Regions from separate parts of the Streptomyces sp. NPDC058985 genome, predicted to be linked through region 2. Evidence: riboswitches for the same ligand, from Rfam matches in the RefSeq annotation. Region 2 holds a riboswitch; each other region holds the start of a gene.
What was found. A riboswitch is a leader RNA that binds a small molecule or an ion and turns the genes downstream of it on or off. The one in region 2 is predicted to bind cobalamin.
Positions count from the first base shown of each region.

Region 1: another riboswitch for cobalamin. It lies ahead of ACFW01_RS28895 (ABC transporter substrate-binding protein); the one in region 2 lies ahead of ACFW01_RS23540 (cobalamin biosynthesis protein).
Region 3: another riboswitch for cobalamin. It lies ahead of ACFW01_RS23090 (hypothetical protein); the one in region 2 lies ahead of ACFW01_RS23540 (cobalamin biosynthesis protein).

Region 1 is NZ_JBHYJX010000040.1:37,083-41,619, forward strand. Features, by position in the region: gene ACFW01_RS28890 (FecCD family ABC transporter permease) at 1-587, opposite strand, end outside; gene ACFW01_RS28895 (ABC transporter substrate-binding protein) at 668-1,771, opposite strand; cobalamin riboswitch at 1,834-2,020, opposite strand; gene ACFW01_RS28900 (fasciclin domain-containing protein) at 2,090-2,749, opposite strand; gene ACFW01_RS28905 (M56 family metallopeptidase) at 3,100-4,032, opposite strand; gene ACFW01_RS28910 (BlaI/MecI/CopY family transcriptional regulator) at 4,040-4,423, opposite strand; gene ACFW01_RS28915 (hypothetical protein) at 4,485-4,537, opposite strand, start outside.
Region 2 is NZ_JBHYJX010000028.1:78,782-83,318, forward strand. Features, by position in the region: gene ACFW01_RS23535 (cobyric acid synthase) at 1-835, opposite strand, end outside; gene ACFW01_RS23540 (cobalamin biosynthesis protein) at 832-1,797, opposite strand; cobalamin riboswitch at 1,898-2,038, opposite strand; gene ACFW01_RS23545 (hypothetical protein) at 2,175-2,396, opposite strand; gene ACFW01_RS23550 (inorganic phosphate transporter) at 2,431-3,660, opposite strand; gene ACFW01_RS23555 (class II aldolase/adducin family protein) at 3,885-4,537, shown strand, end outside.
Region 3 is NZ_JBHYJX010000027.1:96,921-101,457, reverse strand. Features, by position in the region: gene ACFW01_RS23100 (ATP-grasp domain-containing protein) at 1-313, opposite strand, end outside; gene ACFW01_RS23095 (cysteine synthase family protein) at 310-1,332, opposite strand; gene ACFW01_RS23090 (hypothetical protein) at 1,329-2,252, opposite strand; cobalamin riboswitch at 2,387-2,552, opposite strand; gene ACFW01_RS23085 (non-reducing end alpha-L-arabinofuranosidase family hydrolase) at 2,764-4,230, opposite strand.

The DNA.
Region 1 (4,537 bases), on a different contig from region 2:
AGCGAGCCGAGCAGCCAGAAGAGCACCCCCCGGGTGGTCTCGGCGTCGGCCGCGGTCATCACCACGAAGGAGGTGAGCGAGGAGAACAGCTGCATCGCCGCCACGCCCGCGAGGACCACGCGGTCAGGGGTGCCACCGAGGCTGTGGCTGAGCAGCATGACCAGCCCGAAGGAGCACACCGCGCCGAGGAACGCCCCGCCGGGGACGGACAGCGCCCCGCCGCCCACGCCGAGTACGACGACGAGGACGGCGCCGGTCGAGGCACCGGAGGAGACGCCGAGCACGAAGGGGTCGGCGAGCGGGTTGCGCAGCAGGGACTGGAGGACGGCGCCGCACACGGCGAGTCCGGCGCCGCACACCGCGGCGAGCAGCGTCCGGGGCAGCCGCAGGTCCCAGACGATGCCGTCACGGATGGGGGTGACGTCCGCGGCGGGGCCCGCGCCGAGGTGGGCGACGATCACGGACCACACGTCGGCCACGCCGATGTCCGCCGGCCCGATGGTGACGGCGACGGCCACGGAGGCGCACAGGGCGACGACTCCGGTCAGCGCCCACAGGGGGTGGGCACGGCGGCCGGCCGTGCGTATGCCCGAGACCGGCCGCTCCCCGGACGCGGCTCGGTCCTTGGAAGTAGCCCGGTCCTCGGACGTCGCCCGGCTCGCGGACGTCACTTGGTGAGGCCGTACTCGCGCAGCGCGGCCGCCACCTGTTCGACGCCCTCGACGGTGCGGATGGTGGGGTTCATGGCCTGCCCGCTGAGCAGGACGTACCGCTTCTCGCGGACGGCGGTCATGTTCCGGGTGACGGGGTCGGACTCCAGGAACTCGATCTTCTTCGCGGCGGTCTCGGCCGTCTGCGACTTGCGGGTGAGGTCGCCGAGGACGAGGACGTCGGGGTCGCGGTCGGCGACGGTCTCCCAGCCGACCTGCGGCCATTCGTCGTGGGTGTCGTCCATGGCGTTCTTCGCCCCGACGGCGCGGGTCATGACGCCGGGGGCGCCGCAGCAGCCGCCCATGTAGGGCGACGTGGAGTTGGCGAACCAGTACATGAGGGTGGCGTCGGAGGCGTCGACGCCGGACGTCGCCTTCTCCACCCGGGACTTCAGGTCGTCGATCAGCTTCTCGCCGCGTTCCTCGACGTCGAACAGCCGGGCCAGGTCGCGGACCTCGCGGTAGACGGTATCCATGGTGAAGGGCTCGCTGCGGACACCGTCGCCGTCGCCGCTGTTGTCCTTGCCGACGCAGTCGGACGGGGAGAGGTAGGCCGGCACGCCGAGTTCGCCGAACTGCTGGGGGGTGGCCACTCCCCCGGTGCCGAGGGTGGAGGCGAAGGAGGCGGCGACGAAGTCGGGCTCGGCGTCCAGGACCGTCTCGAAGGACGGCATGTCGTCGGCGAGCCGGGGCACGTCCGCGTTCGCCTTCTCCAGCCCCTTCATGACCGGGTCGGTCCACGTGGCGGTGCCCGCCATGCGGTCGGCCAGGCCGAGGGAGAGCAGGATCTCGGTGGTGCCCTGGTTGAGGGAGACCGCTCGCTGCGGAGGTGCGGCGACCTCGACCTCGCGGCCGCAGTCACGGACGGTACGCGGGTAGCCCGCCGCCTGGTCCGGCGCGGCCGAGTCGCCGGTGTCCGTCCCGGAACCGCAGCCGGCGGCCAGCAGGACGCCGGCCAGGAGCGGCACCAGGCCGCGGACGGCACGGCGGGAGGCGGGAAGGCGGGAGGCGGGAAGGCGTCGGCGGCCGACGGGGCGCGCTGCGCGCGAGGAGGCGGGCAAGGAAGATCCTCTGGCGTCGAGGGCTCGTACGCGAAGCCCGGTCGTGCGGTGCGTCCCGCGCCGTACGCGGCGCGGGTGCCAGCAGGTCTTCGGACTCGGGATCGACCGGGCGGGACGCCTTCCCGGGCGGCCTCAGCCGCCCAGTGGCCCGTGTCCCGCCCGTCACCCTCACCGCTGCGCGTCAGCTCCGGATTCGCACCGGATTCCCTGACCCACCAGGTGGGTTCGACTGGCTTCCGCAAGCTACCACAGGGTCCTCGCGCCGCCGGGGGCGGGCGGCTGCCTCACCCGCCCCCGGTGCCGACGCGCCCGACCGCGTCAGCTCTTGGGCATCAGGACACTGTCGATGATGTAGACGTTGGCGTTGGCGGTCTTCACGTTGCCGCACACCACGTTGGCGGAGTCGTTGACCTTGTAGGCCTCGTCCGAGCCGGAGGTGGTGAGCTTGGACTTCTGCAGGGTGTCGAAGGAGCCGTTCTCCAGGTCCTTGGGGGCGAGCTTCTGGCCCACGACGTGGTAGGTCAGGATGTCGGTGAGCATCGCCTTGTCGTTGAGGACCTTGTCCAGGTCGGCCTTCGGAATCTTGGCGAAGGCGTCGTTGGTGGGCGCGAACACCGTGATGTTCTCGGCGTTGTTGAGGGTGTCGACCAGACCTGCCTTCTTCACCGCCGTCACCAGGGTGGACAGGGCCGGGTTGTTCGAGGCGGCGGTGGCGACCGGGTCCTTCGCCATGCCGTCGAACGAACCGGCGCCCTCCTTCGGCACGGTGGAGCAGGCCGGGCCGAACGGCTCGTCGGCGCCGGACATGCCGCCCGAAGTGTCCTCGGACTTGTCGTCGGTGGCCGCGGGGGCCGAGGACTCGGCCTGCGCGGAGTCCGAGGAGCCGCTGTCGCCGTCGTCGGAACAGGCGGCCAGCGACAGGGGCAGGACGGCGGCCGCGACGACGGCGACGGCGGAACGACGGATACGGGCGTTCATGGATATCTCCCTGCAAATCGGCAGCACTGAGGCAGCGCTGATGTAGTGATGTGGAGCTGTAGTGATGTGGAGCGTGGTGCGCGTCGAGGTGGAGCGGTGGTCCGCTCGGTGAGCTGTCCGCCCGGTGGGCGGTTCCTATCCGCGTGGGGGCCGAGCCGCCCTGCGTATCGCAGGCAGGGAGCGCAGGCGGGCGGTCCGCTGTCGGTGTGGTCTCGGTTCTTCCCTCACACGGGGAATCCGGAGCCGGGCGGGTTCCGGATTGGCCGATCACCCGATCGTGTGGGGAAGTTTCTCGGGCACCTCTGTGACCAGGGACTTTTCCCGGAGAATGCCGTCAACATGACGGAGGCTCAGAGCGGGGTGGCGGCCCGCAGGATGAGGAACATGGTGACGGCGGAGTTCGCCGACGACATCGCCGACACGGCCGTTCCGGCGGCCGCGGCCCACGCGGCCAGTCCCACCGAGGTGAACAGCGAGGGCCAGGTGCGTACGGCGGGCGCGGGACCCAGCAGGGCCGCCACCCGGCGCGGCACGGGGCCGGGCGCCGCGAGGCCGGCCAGGGTCGCGACCGGGGTCCCCCGGGAGACGAGGGCCGCCTTGCCGATCGCGGTCGCCACGGCGCGGCGGTCGCCGACCACCTTCGCGGCCTCCTCGTCGGCCCAGCGTTCGGCCGTGTAGGAGACGGCGGTGCGCAGGGGGCGCAGGAACGGGTTGGCCAGCGCGGCGAGCCGGACGGCCAGCAGGAAGCGGTGGTGGCGGGCGGCGAGGTGGGCCCGCTCGTGGGCGAACAGCGCGCGCCGCTCGGCCGGTTCGAGGCAGTCGAGCAGCGCGGTGGTGACCACGACCCGGTCCCGGCCTCCGCCGGGCAGCGCGTACGCGTAGGGCACGTCGTCCGGCAGGACGGCCACGCCGGTGCCCCGCAGTCCGGCGAGGGCGCGGTGGGCCCGGCGGCGCACCCGGGCGTGCCGCCACAGCGCCCGGACCGAGACCATGAGCACGGCGCACAACGCGGGGATCGCCGCCTTGCCGACGACCTCGTCGTAGGGCACCGCCGCCCGCACCTCGGGGTCCGACCAGCCGTCGGGCAGCGGGTTGCCGGGCAGTTGCGCGGTGCCGACCACCATCACCAGCGCGAGGCACACGGTGCTGCACAGCGCCATGACAGCGGCGACGGCGGTGAGCAGCCTGGTCGCGGTGCGCGGGTGCAGACGCTGCTCGGCCAGCCGGGCGACGGGCCACGCCGTCAGCGGCAGGACCAGCGGCAGGAAGACGAAGACCCCCATGGCGGTGTCAGCCGTCCTCCGCGCCGTGCGCGTGCCCGAGCAGGTCGCGCAGCAGCCGCTCGTCGTCCGGGTCGAGGCCGGTGACGAAGCTGGCCAGTACCGCCTCCCGGTCGCTCTCGGCGTCCAGGACCTTGCGCATCCTGCGCGCGGCCAGACCGGCCTGGTCCGCGGGTGTCCAGGCGAAGGACCGGCCCGCCCGCTCGCGGCTGACGGCGCCCTTCTCCAGGAGCCGGGTCAGGATCGTGATCACCGTGGTGTACGCGAGGTCGCCGCCCAGGCGCTCCTGCACCCAGCCGGCCGTCGCGGGCCCCTCCGCCTCGCGCAGCGCCGTCAGCACCAGGGCCTCCAGCTCGCCCTGACCCCGCCGCCGCGACCGCCGGTGATCCGTCACGGGCCGCCTCCTTCCGCCGCTGTGCGCTCCGTGCGGAGGCCATCGTATAGAAGACCACTTTCTACAGTTCTGTAGTTTTAGGGTCCGTGGCGCAGCAGCCGCCCGCCCCACCGG
Region 2 (4,537 bases):
CGTCCACGTCCGTGAAGTTGGACATCAGCGGGACCGCGCAGACGGCGACCCGCAGCACGTCCTCGCCGACCGGCGGCGCGACCGCGGACTCGCGCACCGTGCCGCGCAGCGAGACCCGCAGCCCGTCCTCCTCGTCGATGCCGAGCCCGTGCCGGAAGGGCAGCACCCCGTACGTCCGCCGCCCGGTCAGCCCGTGCAGCATGTCGAGGCCGGGCTCCAGGAGCGACACGTCGCCGCGGAACTTGTTGACGAGGAAGCCGGCGACCAGCGCCTGGTCCTCGGGCGCGAGCAGCGCCACCGTGCCGAAGAAGGAGGCGAAGACGCCCCCGCGGTCGATGTCGCCGACGACCAGCACGGGCAGCCCGGCGCCCCGCGCGATCCCCATGTTCACGATGTCGGTGCGGCGCAGGTTGATCTCGGCCGGGCTGCCCGCGCCCTCGCAGATCACCGCGTCGTAGGTGCCGCGCAGCTCGGCCAGCGAGTCGAGCACCGTGCCGAGCAGCCGCTCCTGCCGCCCGCCGTGGTAGCCACGGGCACTCATCTCGCCGACGGGCCTGCCGAGCAGCACCACCTGGCTGCTGCGCTCACCGCCGGGCTTGAGCAGCACCGGGTTCATCAGCGCGGTCGGCTCCACCCGGCAGGCCTGGGCCTGCATGGCCTGCGCCCGCCCGATCTCCGCGCCCTCGCGCGTCACGAACGAGTTGAGCGACATGTTCTGCGCCTTGAAGGGCGCGACCTTCACGCCCTGGCGCACCAGCCAGCGGCAGATCCCGGCCGTGACGACGCTCTTGCCGGCGTCGGAGGTGGTGCCGGCGACGAGCAGGCCACCGTTCATGACGTACGTCCCTTCCTGACGGCCCCGCGCACCAGCAGCCGCGCGCCCGCGCACACGACGAGCGCCAGCCGGCCCACGCGCCGGGAGAGCCGTGCGGCCCGTTCGATGTCGCCGGAACCGGCCCGGACGGCGCGCCCCGCCGCCCCGTTCAGCACGGGCCGGTGCTCGACCCGCCCGCCGTAGGAGAGCGTCCCGCCGAGCCGCACCCCGAGGGCGCCCGCGAAAGACGCCTCCACGGGACCGGCGTTGGGGCTCGGGTGCCGTCCGGCGTCCGCGCGCCAGGCCCGTACGGCGCCCCGCGGATCGCCGCCGGCCACGGTGGTCAGCAGGGCGGTCAGACGGGCGCCCGGCCAGCCCGCGAGGTCGTCGAGGCGGGCCGAGGCCCAGCCGTACCGCCGGTAGCGGGGCGACTTGTGGCCGACCATGGCGTCCAGGGTGTTCACCGCCCGGAAACCGAGCAGCCCCGGCACTCCGCCGACGGCACCCCACACCAGGGCGCCCACCACCGCGTCCGAGGTGTTCTCGGCGACCGACTCCACGACCGCCCGCGCGATCCCGTCGGCGTCCAGCGACTGCGGGTCCCGCCCGCACAGGTGCGGCAGCCGCGCCCGGGCCGCCTCGACGTCCCCGGCCTCCAGCGCCCGGCCGACGGCCAGGGCCTCGCGCGAGAGCGACGTACCGCCGACCACGGCCCAGGTGGCCGCGCCGGTCAGTGCGACCGAGGCGGCGGGGGAGCGGCGCACGGCGTGCGCGGCGGCCGCGCCGAGGGCGGTGGCGCCTCCGGCGCACACGAGGGCGTGCAGCGCGCCCCAGCCCCGGTGGTCACGCCACAGCACCCGTTCCACGGCACCGGCGGCGCGGCCGAACGCGGCGACCGGATGCCCGCGGCGGGGGTCGCCGAGGAGGAGGTCACCGAGCAGGCCGGCGGCGGCGCCGTACGCGAAGACGCGTCCGCCACGCACGGGTTCAGCCGGTCACACGGGCGTGGGAGCACCTGGTACTGAACGTCGATCGGCAGCCGGGCATCGCGTCGCGTCCTCACTCAGGGTGTCCACGCCCTGGTTCGAAGAGTCCGGCGGTGAGAGTTCCTGGCTACCGGGGTCTGCTCCCCGGTCACAGTGGCGGGACCGCGCCGGAATCGCACCGGGCTTCCTCTCCTGCCGCCGTAGATGGCCCCGGAAGTCCACCACGGCGCGAGAACACCCGTCAACCTGGCGTTGACCTGCGGCGGGGGAGTGTGCGAAGCCCCACACACGGGTGGTGTGCGCCGGTACACGAAGGGCGGGGCGCGGGACGGTCCGAGTCCGTCCCGCGCGCCGCCCCCGGGGTGTGCGGCGGGTCAGGCGACGATCAGATAGATGCCGTACGCCACCGCCGCCGCGCAGGCCGCGAAGCACGCGTACGCGCCGGTGACCGCGAGGGCCGCGGAGCCGCCCTCGGCGGTGGCCCGCTCCTGGCGGCTGAGTCCGACGATGCCGAGGGTGAACAGGCCCACCAGGGCCACGGTGGCCACGAGGCTGACGCCGAAGACGGAGCCCAGTGCTGCCCAGTCGATGCTCATGGGGGTTCGCTTCCTTCGTACCCGGGACGCGGGCTCAGACGGTGGTGGCGGCCGACGGGGTCTTGGCCTCGGACGGATCGGCCGGCAGCTCCTCGGCCAGGTGCGCCGGGGGCGGCGAGACGGCGGCCATCGCCGTGGTGACCACACCGGCCGACTCGGGCTCGTGGGGGTCGACGACGTTGGTGTGGTCGACGACCTCGCGCCGGGAGAGCTTCCAGATGGCGGCGCTGGAGGCGACCAGGAAGACCGCGACGCAGGCCGTGCCCCAGTCGCCCATGCGGCAGACCCACTCGGCGATCGCGGCGACCAGGGCCGCGGCCGGCAGCGTCAGACCCCAGGCGACGAACATCCGGGTGGCCGTGGACCAGCGCACCACGCCGCCCTTGCGGCCGAGGCCCGCGCCCATCACCGCACCGGAGACCGAGTGCGTGGTGGAGAGGGAGAAACCGAGGTGCGAGGAGGCCAGGATGACCGTCGCCGCGCTGGTCTGGGCGGCGAAGCCCTGCTGGGGCTGGAGGTCGGTCAGGCCCTTGCCCATGGTGCGGATGATGCGCCAGCCGCCGAGGTAGGTGCCGAGCGCGATGGCGATGCCCGCGGAGAGGATGACCCACATGGGCGGGTCGGAGTCGGGGGCGAGCGCGCCGCCGGCGACCAGGGCGAGGGTGATGATGCCCATCGTCTTCTGGGCGTCGTTGGTGCCGTGGGCCAGCGAGACCAGCCCGGCGGAGGCGATCTGCCCGGCGCGGTAACCCTTGGCGGCGGCCTTGCCGTCGGCCCGGCGGCCGAGCCGGTAGGTCAGCCGCGCGCCCAGCAGCGCCGCGACACCGGCGACCAGCGGGGCGGCGATCGCGGGGATCAGTACCTTGGTGACGAGCGCGTCGCCGTTGACCGCGCCGACGCCGGCCGAGGCGACCGCGGCACCGATCAGACCGCCCATCAGGGCGTGCGAGGAACTGGACGGGAGGCCGACCAGCCAGGTCAGCAGGTTCCAGAGGATCGCGCCGACCAGGGCGGCGAAGATGACCTCGGGACGGATGCCGGTCTCGTCGACGAGACCCTTGGAGATCGTGTTGGCGACCTCCACCGAGAGGAAGGCGCCTACAAGGTTGAGGACGGCGGACATCGCCACCGCCACCTTGGGCTTGAGCGCACCGGTCGAAATGGTCGTTGCCATCGCGTTCGCGGTGTCGTGGAAACCGTTCGTGAAATCAAACGCGAGTGCGGTTACCACCACAATCGCGAGGATCAGCGAGAAGCTTTCCATTTACCCAGGCAATCGTTCGAGGTCATTGGCTGGACGAACGTAGGTAACCATGGTGAACGGAAGATGAACTGGGCAGGGCGTCACGGTGACCGGAAGCGGGGCCGCCGCGTCCCTGTGCGTGGCCGTCCCGGTGCTCTCCGGAGACGTCCCTGGCAGGATCACCGCCAGACCGGTCGGCGACGTGCCGGGAGAGGCGCGGGAGCGCTCGTGAGGAGACGGTGACTGTGACGTATTCGCGGGCCGGACGGGCTGCCCGTCCGGACGAGGAGCGGGCCTGGACGGAACTCGTCGCGGCGGCCCGGCGCACGGTCGCGGACGGGCTCGTGGTCGGTACCTCCGGCAATGTCTCGGTGCGCGTCGGCGACACGGTCCTCGTCACCCCTTCGGGTGTGCCGTACGACCGTCTGGCCCCGGGTGACGTGACCGGCGTCGCCCTCGACGGACGACAGGTGCTCGGCACCCTCGTCCCCACCAGCGAACTGCCCCTGCACCTCGCCGTGTACCGCGCGGACGACGCCGCCCGGGCCGTCGTCCACACCCACGCCGTGCACGCGACGGCCGTCTCGCTGCTGGTGCCCGAACTGCCGCCCGTGCACTACATGGCCGCCGCGCTCGGCGGCCCCGTCCGGGTCGCGCCCTACGCCGCCTACGGCACCGACGAACTGGCCCGCTCCGCGCTCGACGCCCTCACCGGCCGCACCGGCTGCCTGCTGCGCAACCACGGCACGCTCACCTACGGCACCTCCCTCGACCAGGCGTACGACCGCACCGCCCAGCTGGAGTGGATGTGCCGGCTCTGGCTGACGGCCTCCTCGGTCCCGGGCCGCACCCCGTCGCTCCTGACGCCGGGGCAGTTGGCGGAGGCGGCGGAGCGGCT
Region 3 (4,537 bases), on a different contig from region 2:
GCCGCAGGACGGCTGGGTCGAGACCGGGCAGGCCGAGGCGTTCGGCGAGGGCGGCGCCGCTGAGAGTCCAGGTGTCGGTCGAACTGATCAGACCGCCCAGCCGCGGGATGCGGCGGAGCAGCGCGGTGACCCGGTCCACGTCGAAGGTGTCGGTCACGACGACTTCGAGGGCGCCGGCGGGCAGCCGGTCCAGTTCGTAGGCGTAGTAGGCGGGATCCCGGGTGAGGAGCACCAGGCGCTCACCGAGCCGGTCGGCGGCGCGGACCAGACGGCCGAGGCCGAAGGTCAGTGACTCCAGGCAGGCCACGGTCATGCGGCACGCTCCTTCCGGTCGGCCGGGCAGCCGGTGCGCCGCCACGTCATCCTCGACCAGGGCATGGCCATCTCCTCCGGAGTGCGGACCTCGACGGGTTTCAGCGCAGCTGGTTCCAGAGCCTCGGAGTGCCTGGCGAACACGCGCTCCACGTAGCGGTGTCCGGTGTCGGCCCCGATCACCAGGTGCAGTCGGTCGGGATGGCGGCGGCCCTCGTACGTCGCCGTGAGGTAGCCGGCACCGGTGGACAGCCCGGCGAACACCGCGTGCTCGCGCAGCAGGGCGACGGCACCGGACATGGCGTGGGTGAAGTCCAGCCAGTGCACGGTGTCGTAGAGATGGTGCCGGACGTTGTCGAAGGCGATGGACGAGCCGATGCCCGCGATGATCGCCTCGGGATCGTGATGGTCCTGGCTGCCGAAGGTGACGCTGCCGAAGGGCTGGACGCCGACCAGGCGCACCGAGGGGTCCGTGCCGCGCAGGCGCTCGACGATGCCGCCGGTCGAGGCGCCGGAGCCCACACCGCCGACGACGGTCAGCGGTGTGTCCGGGAACTCCGCCGCGATCCGGTCGGCGACCTCCTGGTAGCCGAGGTAGTGGACGTCGTCGTGGTACTGGCGCATCCAGTGGTGTCCCGGACGCTCGGCGAGGATCTCGCGCACCCGTCGCACCCTCAGTTCCTGGTCGAGCTTGAGGTTCCGCGACGGTCTGACCTGTTCCACGGTACTGCCGAGGATCTCCAGTTGGGCGAGGGTGGTGGCGTCGACCGTGGTGGAGGCGACGATGTGGCACCGCATGCCGTACCGGTGGCAGGCCAGGGCGAGGGCGTAGGCGTAGATGCCGCTGGAGCTGTCGATCAGGGTCTGTCCCGGACGGACGGTGCCCCGCTCCAGCAGATGGCGGACGGCGGCCAGAGCCGAGTAGATCTTCATCGACTCGAACCGCAGCAGGACCAGCCCGTCGGTGAGCCGGACGAGGTCCGGTGCTTTCAGGGCGTCGGCGATGTGGGGGTGGATCACCCGTAGCCTCCTTGGGCGAAGGTGCACTGGTGGCCGAGCGAGCGGAAGAACGCGGAGAGGTCGGACTTGACCCGGGCGCCCGGGCGCGAGGCGAAGAGATACCCGGCCAGGCAGCCGGTGTGGGCGACGAAGACGCCGTCGGCGCCGAACCGCTCACGATGGGCCTGCAGGCTGCCGAAGGTGGCCTTGGGCAGAACCTCCTGGGACAACGCGGCGCTGACCGACGCGGCACGGGCGACGGCGGCCGGGTCACCCGAGTCGAAGCCCTTCACCAGATCGGTCAGACACCGCTGGTACTCCTCGCCGCGGCGCCGGTAGTGGTCCAGCAGCAGGGGAGTGACGGCGGCGGTGTCCACCGTGCCGGGTTCCGTGACGTAGGCGGTGTGGAAGCCGAGATCCGGTCCCAGCCGCCGCACGACCCGGTGCCGGCCACTGAGGTACAGGGCGAACTCGTCGAGGAAGACGCTGTCGGAGCGCTCGATCCGCGCGAGGACGCCGCGGACCACCTCCGTGTCGTACGGCAGGGAGAAGACGCGGAACAGGCAGCGCAGCGTCGCCACGATGTCCGCCGTCGAACTGGCCATCCCCACGCCCACCGGCAGTTCGGAGTGGGTGTGCCAGTCACCGGGGGGCAGCGTGAGGCCGTAGTGGTCCAGGAAGAGCCGGACCGCCTCCACCGACTTCTTCCCGAGCGGCGGTGCGTGCGGCGGAGGGCCGGCCGCCGTCCTCGGAGTGAAATAGACCCACGCGTGGCGGTCCACGGGAAAGGACACCACCGCGATCTCGGGATCGGCGCCCACGCGCAACGGGCCCTGGTACAGCTCACCCAGAGTGCCCTGGCAGACACCGGACACCGTGCCGCCGTCCACGTCCGGCTCCCGGGGGCTGTACGGCCGACGCGAACCGGCTGGGTCCCGCACACCATCCTCCTCCGTACCGGGCCTTGAACGCCGACGGGGCAGGAGGCGCGGCCACCCGTACGACGTACGACCGCCCGTACCGCCGACCCAGTCCACGAGGTCACGTGCACAGCCCGCGCGGGACGCGGGCGCAGTGGCAGGTCTTCGGACTCGCGGGCACGTCCGCCGGAAGGGCGGACACCTACCGGCCGTCTCTTCCCCGGCCCTGACGGGGGCCCAGTGACATCGACGGCTTCCGTTCCCACTCACCGCTGCGGGACAGCCCCGGATTCGCACCGGGTTCCCTCTTGCGTCGCACCACCGGGCGCCCGGTCGGGCGGGAGGCGCGAACCGACTGCGGACATCAGCGTAGGGGGCCTCCCACGCCTGCGACAGTGCGGCTTCGACGGTTGTCCTGAATGTGGAGGGCGGCACGAACAGTGTCCCCTGTTCGGTTGTGGTGGCGGCTGTGGCCGGATAACGACTCTGGTGACCGCGCTGCCCGCAGTTCGTGCAGGATCCGCGTCTGCCGTCAGCGCTGCAGGGTCAGCAGTCCCGGACGGTAGGGCAGGAGGCCGTAGTCGCCGCCGGAGTTGGGGCTGCGTCCCTGGTAGAGCAGCTGCAGATTGCAGGGATCGACGGTCATGGTCTGATCGGGGCTGGTGCGGATCAGTTCGCCGTGGCTGATGTCGTTGGTCCAGGTGGCGCCACTGTTGGCCTTGCCGGCGAAGGGGTTGCTCTCGGTCGCGGCCTGGGGGGTCCAGGAGCCGTTCAGACTGGTGGCCGTGAACGAGCGGAAGTACCGGCCCTGTGAGCCGATCGCCTCAACGATCATGAGATAGCGGTTCTGGCCCTGCAGTTTGTAGACCTGCGGGGCTTCGAACAGGTTGTTCGTCGTATCGCTCATGATCACCGTCGAGGTCGAGCCGAAGCTGCCCGGGAAGTTCCCGATCGGCATGGCGGCCCGGTAGATCTTGCCGTTGTCACCGGCGAAGAACAGGTACATGTTCGTGCCGTCACCGATGAGTGTCTGGTCGATGGGGCCCGTCCCGGAGCCGGAGATGCTTCCGGAGAAGAGCACCTGCTCGGACGACCAACCGTTGGGGTTGGTGGGATCACTGGACGTCCGGTAGGAGAAGGCGGTCCCGCCCCACTGGTAGGCGAGCACCCAGATGTTCTTCGGCGCGAAGTAGAAGAGCGTGGGTGCGACGGTGGAGTTGTTCATCGTGTTCTGGCCGGCCGAGGCCATCTCCGGCCAGTTGGTGAACAGGCCGAAGTTCATCGAACCCCACCTCGTCCCCGTGTCATGCGTGGTGGCGTAGACGAGTTGTCTGCCGTTGTACGGGGCGACGGTGAAGTCCTTGAGCGAGACCCACCCCTGTTTGGGCTGCGCCAGCGCGCCCGTCGACGTCCAGCGGTAGTTCGACGGGAGGTCGCACGAGCCAGGGGTGCCTGCGCCGACCTCGACGAGCCGCCACTGCTGGTTGGTACCGCCCCAGTCGTCGTACTGGACGATGTTCGCGTTGTCGGCGGTGGAGGCGCCCTGTACTTCGAGGGCCTTGTTGCTGTGGCGCGAGACGAGCCTCACGTAGCCGTCCGGGCCGTCGGCCAGCCGCCACTGCTGGTTGGCGCCGTTCAGGTCGGTCCACTGGACGATCGAGCCGCCGTTCGCGGTGGACCAGTTGTGGACGTCCAGGACCTTGCCCGAGTGGCGGGACTTGACGCGGTAGTAGCCGTCTCCGGAATCGACGAACTGCCACTGCTGCTGGCTCTGGTCGTTCCTGGTCCACTGGGTGATGCGGGCGCCGTCGCCGGTCGCCATGTTGTAGACGTCCAGGGCCTTGCCGCTGCTGCGGTTGACCAGCACATACGAGGCGTTGGGGTCTACGGTCGCCGCCTCGGCGGGCTGGGCGCCGAGGAAGGCGGCCACCAGCAGCAGGGGCGCGAGAACCCCGAGTACGCGTCTTGGGCGGACCGGGAACGGGTGGCGAAGCCACATCAGGGGGCCTCCTTTGGGGGCGGGGTGGGGCGCCGCCGATGAACCCTGGAGCGGCAGCCGCGCCGGGCGCAGAGGATTCGAAACTTTCGCTTCGCTCTCGGATCTGTGACGCCACAAGCTAGGAAGGCGCGGTCCCCCGGTCAAGGTCTGTCGCCGATCTGTCCGCAAACAGCTCCTCCCCGAGTGTGATGAGCGCGCGCGTCACCTGCGGATCACCAGGTAGTTCGCGAAAGCGGCTCGCTGGTGCTGGGGTCCGCCGACCTGAACGGGTTTCCGAAATTTTCGATTTGACGGCGGAAATATTTCC